Regions from separate parts of the Kitasatospora sp. NPDC043950 genome, predicted to be linked through region 2. Evidence: riboswitches for the same ligand, from Rfam matches in the RefSeq annotation. Region 2 holds a riboswitch; the other holds the start of a gene.
The links. Region 2 has a riboswitch for magnesium ahead of AC07BF_RS17365 (NRAMP family divalent metal transporter). Riboswitches for the same ligand answer to the same signal wherever they lie in the genome.
Positions count from the first base shown of each region.

Region 1: another riboswitch for magnesium. It lies ahead of AC07BF_RS01630 (NRAMP family divalent metal transporter); the one in region 2 lies ahead of AC07BF_RS17365 (NRAMP family divalent metal transporter).

Region 1 is NZ_JBWKER010000002.1:94,127-101,896, forward strand. It holds gene AC07BF_RS01610 (glyceraldehyde-3-phosphate dehydrogenase) at 1-965, opposite strand, end outside; gene AC07BF_RS01615 (GreA/GreB family elongation factor) at 1,263-1,733, shown strand; gene AC07BF_RS01620 (FdhF/YdeP family oxidoreductase) at 1,826-4,093, shown strand; gene AC07BF_RS01625 (YhgE/Pip domain-containing protein) at 4,152-5,465, opposite strand; M-box (ykoK) riboswitch at 5,688-5,865, shown strand; gene AC07BF_RS01630 (NRAMP family divalent metal transporter) at 6,193-7,770, shown strand, end outside.
Region 2 is NZ_JBWKER010000023.1:57,514-65,283, forward strand. It holds gene AC07BF_RS17340 (acetamidase/formamidase family protein) at 1-459, shown strand, start outside; gene AC07BF_RS17345 (M56 family metallopeptidase) at 498-1,433, opposite strand; gene AC07BF_RS17350 (BlaI/MecI/CopY family transcriptional regulator) at 1,430-1,798, opposite strand; gene AC07BF_RS17355 (FtsX-like permease family protein) at 1,944-4,694, opposite strand; gene AC07BF_RS17360 (ABC transporter ATP-binding protein) at 4,691-5,587, opposite strand; M-box (ykoK) riboswitch at 5,725-5,901, shown strand; gene AC07BF_RS17365 (NRAMP family divalent metal transporter) at 6,261-7,770, shown strand, end outside.

The DNA of each region.
Region 1 (7,770 bases), on a different contig from region 2:
TTCTGGTCGTTGGTGAACGAGTGGACGGTCTCCACGTGCCCGCGCAGCACGCCGTACTCGTCGTCCATCGCCTTCAGCGGCGGGACGATGGCGTTGGTGGTGCAGGAGGCGCAGGACAGGATCTGCTCGTCGGGCTTGATCGTGTCGTGGTTGACGCCGTGGACGATGTTCGGGACGTCGCCCTTGCCCGGCGCGGTCAGCACGACCTTGGCGATGCCGGGGCGCAGGTGCTTGGACAGGCCCTCCCGGTCGCGCCAGCGGCCGGTGTTGTCGATCAGGATGGCGTCCTTGATCCCGTACTCCGTGTAGTCGACCTTGGTCGGGTCGTCGGAGTAGATCACGGTGATCTCGTTGCCGTTGGCGATGATCTTGTTGTTCGCCTCGTCGACGGTGATCGTGCCCTGGAACTGGCCGTGGATGGAGTCCCGGCGCAGCAGCGAGGCGCGCTTGACCAGGTCGTCGCCGCCGCTGTCGCGCACGACGATGGCCTTCAGGCGCAGGCCGTTGCCGGAGGCCTTCTCGATCAGCAGGCGGGCGACCAGGCGGCCGATCCGGCCGAAGCCGTAGAGGACGACGTCGCGGGCGTCGCGGCGCTCCAGCTTGTTCTCGCCGGTGGCGCCGGAGACGGCCCGGGCGGTGAACTCCTCGACCGACAGGCCGTGGTCGTCGGCCCGGTAGGTCGCGGCGAGCATGCCGATGTCGATCTGCGAGGGGCCGAGGTCCAGGGTGGTCAGCGCACTCAGGAAGGGCATCGTCTCGGTGACCGAGAGCTCCTCGCCGGCTATCTGGCGGGCGAAGCGGTGCGTCTTCAGGATGCTGACCACCGACTTGTTCACCAGGGACCTGCTGTGCAGCAGGACGGTCACGTCCCGCTCGCGGTGCAGTCGCCCGATGATCGGGATCATCGACTCCGCGATCTCCTCGCGGTTCTTCCAGTCCGTGAACACGTCGTCGTTGACAGTCACAAGTCCATCTTTCGAGCTGAGGGTGTTGCGCACATGGTAGCTTCGCCCGCCCCCACCCCTTCGGCCGGTCCCTCCCCCCGCCTGCCCGGCCGCGCCCCGCCCGCACCGCCCGGACCTGCGGCTTCGTCCCGACCGGGGCCCACCGCCCCGACGCCCGCCCACCGCGAAGGTGATCACCGCCACCCCCGGGGCCGGTCGCGGGAGCCTCGCCCACGGCGGATTTGCCGGGGGTGCGGGGTGGTGGGGTAATGGAAGCGACCCGTGCTTGAGCGTTCCGCGAACGACCCGGGAGCAGCCATGACAGACGGTCCCGAGCCCATCAGTGCCGAGGCCCTGCGCGCCGTGCAGGAGGAGTTGGCCGAGCTGCGCGGCGAGCGGGCGAAAGTGGTGGGGACGCTGCGCGGGGAGGACGTCGGCGACCGGGCGGACGCGGCGGACGAGTTGCAGCGGGCCGACGACGTCGCCCGGCTGGACGAGCGGATCGCCGAGCTGGAGGCCCGGGTCCGCGAGGGGGCCGCCGCCGGGCCGCCGTCCACGGAGGTGGTGGGGGTGGGCTCCACCGTCACCGTGCGGTTCGCGGACGGGGTGGAGGAGACCGTCGAGGTGGCGGAGCTCGCCGAGGTGCGGGAGGAGACCCTGGTGACCGCAGACAGCCCGCTCGGGCGAGCGCTGCTCGGGCGGCATGCCGGGGAGACCGTGAACTACGAGGCGCCGAACGGCGCGGCGAGCGCGGTCGTGCTGTCGGTCGGCGGACGGAGGGCTTCGTGAACTCCCCCGACGGCCGCGCGCGGGACGACTCCGCGCAGGACCCCGCGCAGAACCACGCCGCCCGGAACCGCCCCGCCCGGGACGAGCCGGCCGTGGGCCCCGACCCCGTCGGGCCGCCGCAGTTCGCGCCGTACCACCACCCGGCCGCCGGCTGGGGTGCCGCGAAGAGCGTGACGCGCTTCCTGGTGAAGGAGGGCGCGTACGTGGACGGGCCCCGGGCGATCATGCGGATGAACCACGAGAACACCGGGTTCGACTGCCCCGGGTGCGCCTGGCCGGACGACACCAAGGGCCTGCACCTGGACATCTGCGAGAACGGCATCAAGCACGTCACCTGGGAGATGACCCGCAAGCGGGTCGGCCGCGAGTTCTTCGCCGCCCACTCGGTGACCGAGCTGTCCGGGTGGAGCGACTTCGCGCTGGAGGACCAGGGCCGCCTCACCGAGCCGATGGTGTACGACGCCGCCTCGGACCACTACGTCCCGATCAGCTGGAAGGACGCCTTCGAGCTGGTCGGCCGCACCCTGCGCGAGCTGGACGACCCGAACCGGGCCGCCTTCTACACCTCCGGTCGGCTCGGCAACGAGGCCACCTTCCTCTACCAGCTGATGGCCCGCGAACTGGGCACCAACAACCTGCCGGACTGCTCCAACATGTGCCACGAGGCCAGCGGACGCGCCCTCCAGGCCTCGCTGGGCACCGGGAAGGGCACGGTCGACCTCAAGGACTGGGAGGTCACCGACGCGCTGTTCATCATGGGCGTCAACGCCGCCTCCAACGCGCCCCGGATGCTCACCGCCCTCGCCGACGCGCACCGTCGCGGCGCGCAGATCGTGCACATCAACCCGCTGATCGAGGCGGCCGCCACCCGCACCATCGTCCCGCACGACTTCGTGGACATGGCGCTGTTCAAGTCCACGAAGACCAGCACCCTGAACCTCCAACCGCGCATCGGCGGCGACATGGCACTGGTGCGCGGCATGGCCAAGGCGATCCTGGAGCAGGCCACGGCCGACCCCCGGGCCCTGGACCGGCAGTTCATCGAGCGCCACACCACCGGGTTCGAGGCCTACCGCGCGCTGTGCGGGGCCACCCCCTGGGAGGAGATCGAGCGGCAGAGCGGGCTCGACCGGGCCGAGGTCCTCAAGGCCGCCCGGGTCTACCGCGACGCCGACCGCTCCATCGTCAGCTGGTGCCTGGGCGTCACCCAGCACGAGCACGGCGTGGACACCGTGCGGGAGATCGTCAACCTCCTGCTGCTGCGCGGCAACCTGGGCCGCGAGGGCGCCGGCCCGTCGCCGGTGCGCGGGCACAGCAACGTCCAGGGCAACCGCACCTGCGGCATCGACCACCGCCCCTCACCCGAGTTCCTGGACCGCCTCGCCGAGGCCTGCGGGATCGACCCGCCACGCGCGCACGGCCTGGACACCGTCTCCGCCATCGAGGCGATGCGGCGCGGCGAGGTGACGGTCTTCGTCGCCATGGGCGGCAACTTCGCGCTCGCCGCGCCCGACACGCCCTACACCCACGAGGCGCTGCGCGGCTGCGAGTTGACCGTCCAGGTGAGCACCAAGCTGAACCGCAGCCACCTGGTGCACGGCCGCCGGGCGCTGATCCTGCCGTGCCTGGGCCGCACCGAGAAGGACCACCAGCGCGGCGGGGTGCAGAGCACCTCGGTCGAGGACTCGATGAGCATGGTGCACCTGTCCGTCGGCATGAAGCGCCCGGCCTCCCCGCACCTGCTGTCCGAGCCCGCCATCGTCGCCGGGATGGCCCGCGCGGCGCTGCCGGACAGCGGGACACCGTGGGAGTGGTACATCGAGGACTACGACCGCATCCGCGACACCATGTCCCGGGCCCTGGACGGCTTCGAGGACTTCAACCGCCGGGTGCGGCTGCCCCTCGGGTTCCGGATCAAGCAGCCGGCCCGCGAACTGGTCTTCCTCACCCCCTCCGGGCGGGCCGAGTTCTCCACCGCCCCGCTGCCCGACGTCGTCCCCGCCCCGGGCACCCTGGCGCTGGGCACCATGCGCTCCCACGACCAGTGGAACACCACGATCTACTCCGACAACGACCGCTACCGGGGCGTGCGGAACCTGCGCACGCTGGTCTTCCTGAACACCGACGACATGCGCGAGCGCGGCATCGCCGAGTTCGATCCGGTCGACATCACCAGCACCGCGAAGGACGGCAGCACCCGCACCCTGAACGGCTACCTCGCGATCCCGTACGACATCCCGCGCGGCTGCGCGGCGGGCTACATGCCCGAGATGAACGTGCTGTGCGCGATCGCCGACCACAGCACCCAGAGCGACCAGCCGATCATGAAGCACCTCAAGGTCACCGTCACCAAGGCGTAGGAACCGAGGACGGCGCCCACTCCTGAACGCCCACTCCTGAACGCCCACTCCTGAACGCCTACTCCGACGGCTGCGGCGTCCAGCGGTGCAGGCCCTTGCGGTCGTAGTACCGGGTCATCCCGAAGCCGAAGGCCAGGGCGAGCAGCACGCCGACCGCGATCATGGTCCAGCCCCGGGCCAGGCCCGCGTCCGCCCGGGCGTCGAAGAACAGGATCGCCCGGATGCCGTCGCTGAGCTGGCGCATCGGCTCGAAGACGCTGAGGAAGCGGTAGAAGCCGGGCACCGCCTGGAGCGGGATGGTCGCCCCCGAGGAGGGCAGCGCCAGCGCGATGAAGACGAACATGGACACCAGCTGCCCGATCCCGCCGAACGCCGCGTTGATCGCCTGGACCCCGAGGCCGACGGCGAGGCTGGCGCAGTAGGCGAAGACCCAGAGCAGCGCCTGGTGCGGGGCGTCCATGCCGAGGACGGTGACCGAGCAGAGCATCACCAGGGTGGTGGTGAGCAGCATGATGCCGGCCGTCATGACCATCTTCAGCAGCAGAGTCTGGGTGCGGGTGATCGGGACGGTCGGGCGCCGGGTGTGCCAGGGGCCGAGCTCGCTGTCGCTGTAGCCAAGCGCGGTGTCGACGCCGTTGTGGATGATGTTGCCGCCGATGAAGCCGGTCAGCACGGCCAGCAGGGTGTAGTAGAAGGCGCTCAGGCCGAGCCCGCTGTGGGCGCCGATCGGGTGGCCGACCCGGGTGGTGACGGCGAGCGGGTCGGCGAGCAGCAGCCGCGCGGTGGCGCTGGTGCCCGTGCCGGAGCCGGAGCCGGCGGAACCGGACGGCGGCGCGGCCGCGGTCAGCTCCTTGCCGAGCGCCAGCGAGGCCTGGTGGGCGGCGGACTGGGTGATCTGGGAGGCCAGCGAGGAGCCGAGGCTGCCGAGGCCGGGGTTGGTGAGCACCGTCAGGGTGGGCCGTTCGGTGGCCCGGCCGGTGGTCAGTGCCGCCACGTCGGCGGTGAACGCCTGCGGGACGAGCAGCGCGCCGTAGACCTTCCCGGTGGAGAGCTGGTCCATCGCCTCGGCCTGGTCGACCTGGCGCCAGTCGACGGTGCTGCCGGGCGTCCCGGCGACGATCTCCCGGCTGAGCCGCGCGCCCAGGGTCTCCGCCCGGCCCGGCGGCGGCGGGCCCTGATCCGCGTTCACCAGGGCGATCGGGAGCCGGTGCAGGTGCCCGGTCGGGTTGAGGATGCCGCCCATGTAGAGCAGCGAGAGCACCACGGCCAGCAGGCCGCACAGGATGCTCGGGACGAGCCACAGCTTCGCGTGGCGGGCGAGCACGAGGGCCCGCGCCTGCCGGGGACCACCCTGGGAGCCTGCGGACGCCATGCCACCCCTCGGATTCGGGCGCAACCTGGTGCTGCTGCCGATGCGGTGGGAAGTCGTTCCGTGGCGGCCCGGCGGCAAAACCCCACGTCACCCGATCCGCCCCGCCGCCCCCCGCCACCCCTCGCCGCGCCTCGGCCGGGACGACCGGAGACAGAAGGTAAAGGTTCTACCAAGTACGCAAGTATCGGCCTCCGCGCGGTCTATGCTTCTGGAGGTTTGAAGAAGGCACCTCGTTCGGTGAGGCTTCTTCACGGACACAGGCCACTGATCCGACGACGTCGAGAGACGCCCAGGGTTAGGACAGATCTTCCCGACCTAAGGGTTGATCCGAAGTGGCTTCCGGCCCGACCGGGCTGGACACGCCGTGGAGTGCCAAAGCTCTGACGAGTTGGGGTGAACCGGCGGTCGCTTCGCGCGCCGGCGAACTCCTTGCCGCGTCGATCACACGCACCACGGGGTGCGTCGACCGGGAGGAGGCGAGAGACATGGATTGCAGTAGTCCGGGCCACAGTTGCCCCTACCCCCGCCTGTCCTCGCACACTCCCGGCACGCGGTAACGACCCTCCCTGCGAACATTTCTGACGGTACATCACCTCAACACCCGGCTTCGCCGTGCCCGAACGGGCCCGCACCGCCGGGTGGCGATGCGCCGCGCCCGTCCGCAGGGGGATCGCCGCCGTGCGCCCCCGATCGCCCCGCCTGCCCCGGGGCCCACGGGAGGATCGTCATGACCACCAACGCCACGCTCAACTCCAAGGTCCCCGCCCCGCGTTCAGCGGTACTGGACGACGCCCACGTCGGCGACATCAAGGGTGCGCTCGGCACCATCCGGCTCGACGACACCACGCCGCGCCGCGGCCTGTCCGCAAGACTCAAGACCCTGCTCGCCATCGTGGGCCCCGGCCTGATCGTGATGGTCGGCGACAACGACGCGGGCGCCTTCTCGACGTACGGGCAGGCGGGGCAGAACTACGGCACGCAGTTGCTGTGGACGCTGCTGATGCTGGTCCCGGTGCTGTACGTGAACCAGGAGATGGTGCTGCGCCTGGGCGCTGTCACCGGTGTCGGCCACGCCCGGCTGATCCTGGAGCGCTTCGGGAAGTTCTGGGGCGCGTTCAGCGTCATCGACCTGTTCCTGCTGAACGCGCTGACGCTGGTCACCGAGTTCATCGGCGTCACCCTGGCGGCCGGATACCTCGGGCTGCCGAAGGTGGCCGCGGTGGTGCTGGCGGCAGTGGTGATCATCGCCTCGGCGTTCACCGGCTCGTTCCAGCGCTTCGAGCGCGTCGCGGTCACGCTGTGCGTGGGCTCGCTGCTGCTGGTGCCGATCTACTTCATGGTCCACCCGAAGACCTCGCAGATGGCGCACGACTTCGTGGTGCCCGGCATGCCGGGCGGCTCGGGCCAGCTGGCGGCCGTGATGCTGGTGATCGTCTCCATCGTGGGCACCACCGTCGCCCCGTGGCAGCTGTTCTTCCAGCAGTCGTACGTCATCGACAAGCGGATCACGCCGCGGTTCATGAAGTACGAGAAGGTCGACCTGTGGATCGGGATCGCCATCGTCATCATCGGCGCCGCCGCGATGATGGGCTTCACCGCCGCGGCCTTCGCCGGCACCGACGGCTTCGGCCAGTTCTCCGACGCGGCCGCCGTCGCCAAGGGCCTTGAGGACAAGGCCGGGCACGTGGTGGGCGTGCTGTTCGCCATCGCCCTGCTGGACGCCTCGATCATCGGCGCCTTCGCCGTGTCGCTGTCGACCGCCTACGCGATCGGCGACGTGTTCGGCATCAGGCACTCGCTGCACCGGGGCGTCAAGGGCGCCAGGGGCTTCTACGCGATCTACGCGGGCCTGGTGGTCGCGGCGGCCGCGATCACGCTGCTGTCCACCGGCTACACCCAGGGCCTGATGACGCAGTTCGTCCAGGTGCTGGCGGGTGTGCTGCTGCCCTCGGCGACGGTGTTCCTGCTGCTGCTCTGCAACGACAAGGCCGTCCTGGGGCCGTGGGTCAACGGGCCCAAGACCAACGCCTTCACCTCCGCCGTGGTCGGGGTCCTGGTGATGCTGTCGCTGATCCTGACCGCCGCCGTGGTCTGGCCCGACATCAGCTCGCAGGCCATCCTGTGGATCATGGCCGGCTGCGGCGTGGCGGGCGTGCTGGTCGCCGGGTACTTCTTCACCTTCGGCCGCACCGCCACCAAGGAGGACCCGATCGACCGCACCGGCCGCGAGGAGTGGCGGATGCCCCCGCTGGAGACCCTCGGCAAGCCGGTCATGTCCACCGCCCGCAAGGTCGGCATGGGCGCC
Region 2 (7,770 bases):
ACCACCGCCTACTTCGGGGTCAACGTCCCGGGCGGGCTGCTCGCCATCGGCGACGGCCACGCCCGTCAGGGGGAGGGGGAGGTGTGCGGGACGGCGGTGGAGGCGGCCATGCGCACCACCGTGATCGTCGACCTGGTCAAGGGCGGCGGACCGGCCTGGCCGCGGCTGGAGGACGACCGCTTCCTGATCAGCACCGGCTCCGCCCGCCCCCTGGAGGACGCGTTCCGGATCAGCCAGCACGACCTGGTCGGCTGGACCGGGCACCTGCTCGGCCTGGACCAGCTCGACGCCTACCAACTGGTCAGCCAGGCCGGGCTGGCGCCGGCCGCCAACGTCTGCGACACCAACTACACGATGGTCGCCAAGCTGCCGAAGAGCCTGCTCGGGCGGGTCCGCGCCTACGACGGCCTGCACGACCGCCTGCGCGAAACCGCCGAGGCGTACCTGCGGCACCGCTAGGGTCCGCCCGGCATCGTGACCGGGGGACGGCGGACGCCCTACGGGTGCGGCGCGCAGGCCAGCAGGTACGGCAGCAGCGGGAGCGCCGACACCACTATCCAGAAGGCCAGTTGGCGCCTTCGTCGGCCGTGCCCCGGTCGGGCCAGCCGGCGGACCCGGGCCAGCACCCCGGTGGCGGACGCCGCCAGCGACCCGCCGGGCGCGATGCCGTACGCCGTGCCCGGCACGACGCCGTGCGCGGCGCCCGTCGGGGCTCCGGACGTCGCCAGGGCGCAGAGCGCGGAGGCCAGTTCGCTGCGCGACACCCGCGCCAGCGCGGCGTCGTCGGCCGCCATCTCCAGCAGCAGCCCCACCTCCGCCCGCCCGCGCCGGGCCAGCGGCAGCGGGCCGAACAGCAGGGCGAAGGTGTCCGCCGGCAGCCGGAACAGGTGGTGGCGGCCGCGGATGTGTCCGTGCTCGTGCGCCACCGCCGCGGCCAACTGCCGGTCGTCCAGCAGCCGCAGCGCCCCGCGCGACAGGACCACCCGGGAGCTGCGGCCGGGCAGGCAGTAGACGGTCGGGTGGGCGTGCTCCAGGATCAGGGCGCCCCAGCGCCCGTCCCGGACGGCGACCACGTCCAGCATCGCCCGGTGCCGTCGGCGCGCCCGTCCGGCTCGGACGCCGACGGCCGCCACCACCGTGGCGATCGCGGCCCCGGCGGCGGCCAGCAGCCACCAGTCGTGGGTGTGCGGGGCGATGGGCCCGGGGGGCTCCGGGTGCGGGAACAGCCCGACCAGCCCGGCCGGCTCGTGGGCGAACGGCTCCACCGCGTGGTGCGCCGCCAGCAGCAACGCGACCAGGAAGGAGGCCATCAGGGCCAGCCAGAGCGCGGCGCCCGCCGCCGGGCGCGCCTGCAACCGGGCCGAGCCGGCCAGCCGGCGCGGCAGCAGGACCCCGGTCACGGCCAGGTGGAGGCCGAGCAGCGCGAGGGTCACTCGGCGTCCCGGGCCTTCACCTGCTCCAGCGCCGCCAGCAGCGCGGATGCCTCGTCGCTGCTCATCCCGTCGACGAAGTGCAGCAGCGCACCCGCCCGGTCCGGCGTGGTCTCCAGCGCCTGGCGCATCAGCCGCGCGGTGTACGCCTCCCGGGTGCAGGTCGGCTCGTACGCCCAGGCCCGGCCCACCTTGTCCCGGCGCAGCCAGCCCTTGGTGTGCAGGATGTCGGCCACCGTGGTGACGGTGGTGTACGCGACCGGCCGCTGCCGCTGGAGGTCGTCCACCACCTCGCGTACGGTGGCGGGCCGCCCCCAGGACCACAGCCGGTCCATGATCTCGGCCTCCAGATCGCCGAACCCGCGCAGCACCGCCGTTCTCTCCCTCGCCGACCGCCGGCGCCCTTCGCCCGCTAGAACCCGCCCATGGTACGGCGCTCTCGCGCGCGGGTCGCCCGCGCACGCCGAAGCCCGCCCTCCGGAATGGGGGGCGGGCACCGGCGTGCGCCAGGGGTCAGGACAGCCGCCGCCCCATCGGGATGCGGGAGCGGGTCAGCAGGGCGGCGAGCAGCCCCGCCAGCACCGGGAGCACCAGGACGACCAGCAGCAGCTGGCCCCAGGGGGCGGTGATCAGGGCCGGGTGGCCGCCGAACCCGCTCGCCCGGGACTTCAGCAGGCCCACCGCGGGGACGAAGCCGTTGACCGCCCCGAGCAGCGCCCCGAGCAGGGCGATCATCGCGCACTGCAGTCCCGCCATGGTGCGGCGGATCCGCGGTGGTGCGCCGACGGCGGCCAGGGTGGCCTGGTCCTGGCGGGAGTCGGCGGCGGCCAGGCCGGTGGCGATGCCGGCGGCGCCGAGGACGACCAGTCCGGCGAAGCCGCTGAGGGCCAGGGTGAGGGCGTCGCCGCGGGGCTGGAAGCCGCGCTCGACCTCCAGCTGGGCGGCCCGGTCGAGCCGGACGACGGCGGCCTCGGTGCGCTGCTGGGCCTTGCGGTCGGGCGGGGTGGCGGGCACCCAGATCGAGCCGGTGGGCTTCGCGGTGAGCCCGGGCAGGAGCTTGGGCAGCGCCGAGGGCAGGATCAGGCCCTGGGCGAAGCGGGCGGCGGTCGGGTTCTCGACCAGGACGGCGTCGGCCGGGATTTCCTGAAGGTCGGGCTTGGGGACCTCGCCGGGCTGGAGCGGCGCGCCGGAGCTGCCGCGCAGCTGGAGCACCGCCCGGCCGTCGCCGGCGAGGAAGGCGCGGTCGAAGACCAGGATCTTCCCGGCGGCCAGGGCCTGTTCGGCGGCCGGGTCGTGGATGCCGAACTGGGTGCGGAGCATGGCGGCGTCCCCGGAGGCCAGGTGCGGCGGGCCGGACGCGGTGCGCCAGTTCACGGTGCCCTTGAGCTGGACGGTGCTGGAGCAGTTGGCACAGAACTGGTACACCGCTTCGCCGAGGTCGGCGCGCGGCCCCAGGTCGGTCAGCTGCTTGCCCACCTCGGCGCGCAGGCCGTCGAGTTGCGGTCCGTCGACGGTGGAGAGGAGCTGCACGGCGCCGTACGGGGCCTGCGGCCGGTAGTCGCGGCGGTTCTCGGCGTCGGTGCTGGTGCTGTAGACGCCGATGGCGACGGCCCCGGCCACGGCGGCCATCACGGCGGCGACGGCCGGCGCGGTACGCGAGCGGTGCCGGGCGGAGTCGCGCAGGGCGAGTCGGGGGCCGAGCGGCAGCCGCCTGGCGAGCCGGCCGAGCAGGGCGACGAGTGCGGGGGTGCAGGCGAGCAGGCCGAGTTCGGCGATGACGGAGCCGCCGAGCACGGTCAGCGTGCGGGTGTCGTAGGTGCTGACGACGGGCACGCCGCCGTGTTGCAGCGCGCTCGCGCCGTACAGGGCCAGGGCGGCGCCGGCGGCGAGCAGCAGCACACCGAGCACGGTGACCCAGCGGTTCGGGGCCTGGACGGTGTCCCGGTCGGTGAGTCCGGCGGTGACGCTGCGGCGGGCGGCTTGCCGGGCGGGCAGCGCGGCCGCGAGGAGCGCCGTGAGCAGGCCGATCCCGCCGATCGCGAGCAGGTCCAGTGGCGGCAGGGCGAAGTGTCCGAAGCGGGCGCCGCCGGCCCGTTCGATCCACGGGCGCAGCCCGGCGACGAGGCCGCCGCCGAGGACCACGCCGACCACGGCCCCGGCCGCGCCGAGGACGAGGGCGCCGCCGAGCACCACCGCGCCGACGTGCGTCCGCCGGCCGCCGGCGGCGCCGAGCAGCGCGAGCTGGCGGCGGGAGCGGCGGGCGCCGACCGCGAAGGCGGGGCCGGCGAGCAGGGCGACCTCCAGCAGGCCCATGCCGGTGACGGTGGCCACCACGACCTTGGTGTTGTCGTCGGCGGAGGGGCCGAAGGAGCGGTAGGCGTCCCGGTAGTAGGGGACGGCGGCGCGCGGCGGCGGGGCGAGCGCGACCGAGCGGGCGGTGAGGGTGTAGCCGTGGGCGTTGAACTCCTGGACCTTGGCCCAGTCGAGGGTGGCCCCGGCGGGGAGCCGGACCAGCCAGGCGCCGCGTTCGGGCTCCGGCGGTGCCGCGGCCGGGCTGCCGGGAGGCGTGGCGGCGGCGAGCTGGCTCAGCAACGCGCCCGACTGGGCGACGAGTTCGACCCGGCGGAGGTCGTCCGGGTGCTCGACGACGCCGGTGATGGTGAAGGTGGTCCGCTCCAGGCCCGGAAAGGTGGTGGTGCCGCCGACGGCCAGCCCGGCGTTGTCGAGGAAGGCCCGGGTGGCGGCCAGTTCGCGCGGGCCGCCCGGGGCGTGGCCGTCGACCAGGTTGAGCCGGCCGTGCCAGAGCGGGTCGGTGAGGTCGGCCTCGGTGGTGAGGGTGCGGACCAGGCCTTCGGGGGAGGTCGCGCCGGTCTCCGGGCCCTGCCGGGCGGAGGTGAGCACGCTGCCCGGCGGCAGCAGCCCGGTGACCAGGGTGACCGGGTCGGTGCCGGCGGCCTTCTGCTGCTCGGCCGTGGGCGGTTGTCCGGGGCGGGGCTGGGCCGCGAAGGCGCCGTCCTCGGCGACCGGGGCCTGCTCGACGGCCCGGCCGGGGGCGAGCGAGGTGACGAGGGCGTCCGCCCCGCCCAGCACCCGTTCGACCCGTTCGGCCGGGGTGAGCTGCCCGCTGCGGTGGACGACGTCGGCGCCGGTGACGCCGAGGACGGGCAGCGCGATCATGGCGACGATCAGGGCGCTGCGGCCCTTGGCGCGCAGCGCGTCGCGGCGGGCGATGCGCAGGGCGACCTTCCAGGCGCCGAGTCTCATCGGGCCACCTCGCCGTAGCCGTCGGCCGCGTGGCCGAAGTCGCCGACCGCGTGCCCGGTGCCGGTGGCCGAGTGCCCGGCCCCGTCGGCCGCGTGGCCGTAGCCGTCGGCCGGGGCGCTGAGCGGCTCGGCGGTCAGCCGGCGCTTGCCGGTGCGCCGCCCGTGGCTCTCGGAGGCGACCGCGCCGTCCTTCAGATGGACCACCCGGTCCGCCCAACTGGCGTGCGCGGCCTCGTGGGTGACCATCATCGCGGCGGCCCCGGCGTCGCAGCGGGCGCGCAGCACGGCGAGCACGGCCTCGCCGGTGGCGGAGTCGAGGGCGCCGGTCGGTTCGTCGGCGAGGACGAGGCGGCGCTCGCCGATCAGCGCGCGGGCGATGGCGACGCGCTGCTGCTGGCCGCCGGACATGTCGTCGGGGAAGCGGTCGGCGAGTTCCCCGATGCCGAGCTCCTCCAGGGCGGCGAGCGCCTCGCGGCGGGCGGTGCGTCCGGAGACTCCGTCGAGTTCGCGGGGCAGCGAGATGTTCTCGGCGGCGGTGAGGGCGGGGATCAGGTTGTAGTCCTGGAAGACGTACCCGATGGAGCGCCGCCGAAGGTCGGCGAGCCGGCCGCGGCTGAGGCCGCCGAGGGCCACGCCCTCGACCAGGATCTCGCCCTCGCTGGGCGCGTCGAGTCCGCCGGCCAGGGTCAGCAGGGTGGACTTCCCGGAGCCGGACGGGCCCATGACGGCGACGAACTCGCCGGGGTGGACGGCCAGTTCGACGCCGCGCAGGGCGTGTACCTCGGCGGCGCCCCGGCCGTGCACCCGGGTGACGTTGGCCAGGTGCAGGACGGGTGCGGATCGGGTCGGATCGCTGTGGGACACACTTCCCCCTCGTGAGCTGTTGAGCTGCATATGTCGGTGAACTATATATGCCGGACGGGGGTGCACGTCGAGGGGTGGGTTTGGTCAAGCTTCTACAAAGCTGTCGAAGTTCGGTCGAAACGCCGCTATCCGGGTGAAGGGGAGGGTTTATGCTTGACGAGATTTGAAAGGCACCTCGTTCGGTGAGGCGTCTTCACGGACACAGGCCACTGACCCGACGACGTCGAGAGACGCCCAGGTTCAGGACAGGTCTTCCCGAGTTAAGGGTTGACCCCAAGTGGCTTCCGGCCGATCGGGCTGGACACGCCGTGGAGTGCCAAAGCTCTGACGAGTTGGGGTGTGCCGGTCCCGTGGGGCCGGTCCGCTCCTTGCCGTGTCGCGATGCGGTGCACAGACGTGCGCCCCCGACCGGGAGGAGGCGAGAGACATGGACTGCGATAGTCCGGGCCATAGTCGCCCCTGCCCCCGCATGCTCTCGATCACCTCTGGCACGCGGTAACAACCTTCCCTGCGCGCGTTCACCTGACGCTGCGTCATGCGCTCAACCGCGCCCCGACGTACGACGTCTGACGCTCCGTCATGCCCTCACGGCCGCCGCCGCTCAGCGCCGCCGTGCGGTCCGACGCCGTGCGCTCTCGCAGGGAGGATCGCTGCTGCGTGCCCCCTGTCGCCCCCTCAAGGAAGGGGGCAGGGAGGCCCTGCCATGACCAACGTGATGCTGGACCCGAAGGTCCCCACCACCACCCGCACCGCCGTGCTCGACGACGCCCACGTCGGCGACATCAAGGGTGCGCTCGGCACCATCCGGCTCGACGACACCACGCCGCGCCACGGCCTGTCCGCAAGACTCAAGACCCTGCTCGCCATCGTGGGCCCCGGCCTGATCGTGATGGTCGGCGACAACGACGCGGGCGCCTTCTCGACGTACGGGCAGGCGGGGCAGAACTACGGCACACAGCTGCTGTGGACGCTGCTGATGCTGGTCCCGGTGCTGTACGTGAACCAGGAGATGGTGCTGCGCCTGGGCGCTGTCACCGGTGTCGGCCACGCCCGGCTGATCCTGGAGCGCTTCGGGAAGTTCTGGGGCGCGTTCAGCGTCATCGACCTGTTCCTACTGAACGCGCTGACGCTGGTCACCGAGTTCATCGGTGTCACCCTGGCGGCCGGATACCTCGGGCTGCCGAAGGTCGCCTCGGTGGTGCTGGCCGCCGTGATCATCATCGCCTCGGCGTTCACCGGCTCGTTCCAGCGTTTCGAGCGCGTCGCGGTCACGCTGTGCGTGGGCTCGCTGCTGCTGGTGCCGATCTACTTCATGGTCCACCCGAAGACCTCGCAGATGGCGCACGACTTCGTGGTGCCCAGCATGCCGGGCGGCTCGGGCCAGCTGGCGGCCGTGATGCTGGTGATCGTCTCCATCGTGGGCACCACCGTCGCCCCGTGGCAGCTCTTCTTCCAGCAGTCGTACGTCATCGACAAGCGGATCACGCCGCGGTTCATGAAGTACGAGAAGGTCGACCTGTGGATCGGGATCGCCATCGTCATCATCGGCGCCGCCGCGATGATGGGCTTCACCGCCGCGGCCTTCGCCGGCACCGACGGCTTCGGCCAGTTCTCCGACGCGGCCGCCGTCGCCAAGGGCCTTGAGGACAAGGCCGGACACGTGGTGGGCGTGCTGTTCGCCATCGCGCTGCTGGACGCCTCGATCATCGGCGCCTTCGCCGTCTCCCTCTCCACCGCCTACGCGATCGGCGACGTGTTCGGCATCAGGCACTCGCTGCACCGGGGCGTCAAGGGCGCCAAGGGCTTCTACGCGATCTACGCCGGCCTGGTGGTCGTGGCGGCCGCGATCACGCTGCTGTCCACCGGCTACACCCAGGGCCTGATGACGCAGTTCGTCCAGGTGCTGGCGGGTGTGCTGCTGCCCTCGGCGACGGTGTTCCTGCTGCTGCTCTGCAACGACAAGGCCGTCCTGGGGCCGTGGGTCAACGGGCCCAAGACCAACGCCTTCACCTCCGCCGTGGTCGGGGTCCTGGTGATGCTGTCGCTGATCCTGACCGCCGCCGTGGTCTGGCCCGACATCAGCTCGCAGGCCATCCTGTGGATCATGGCCGGCTGCGGCGTGGCCGGTGTGCTGGTCGCCGGGTACTTCTTCACCTTCGGCCGCACCGCCACCAAGGAGGACCCGATCGACCGCACCGGCCGCGAGGAATGGC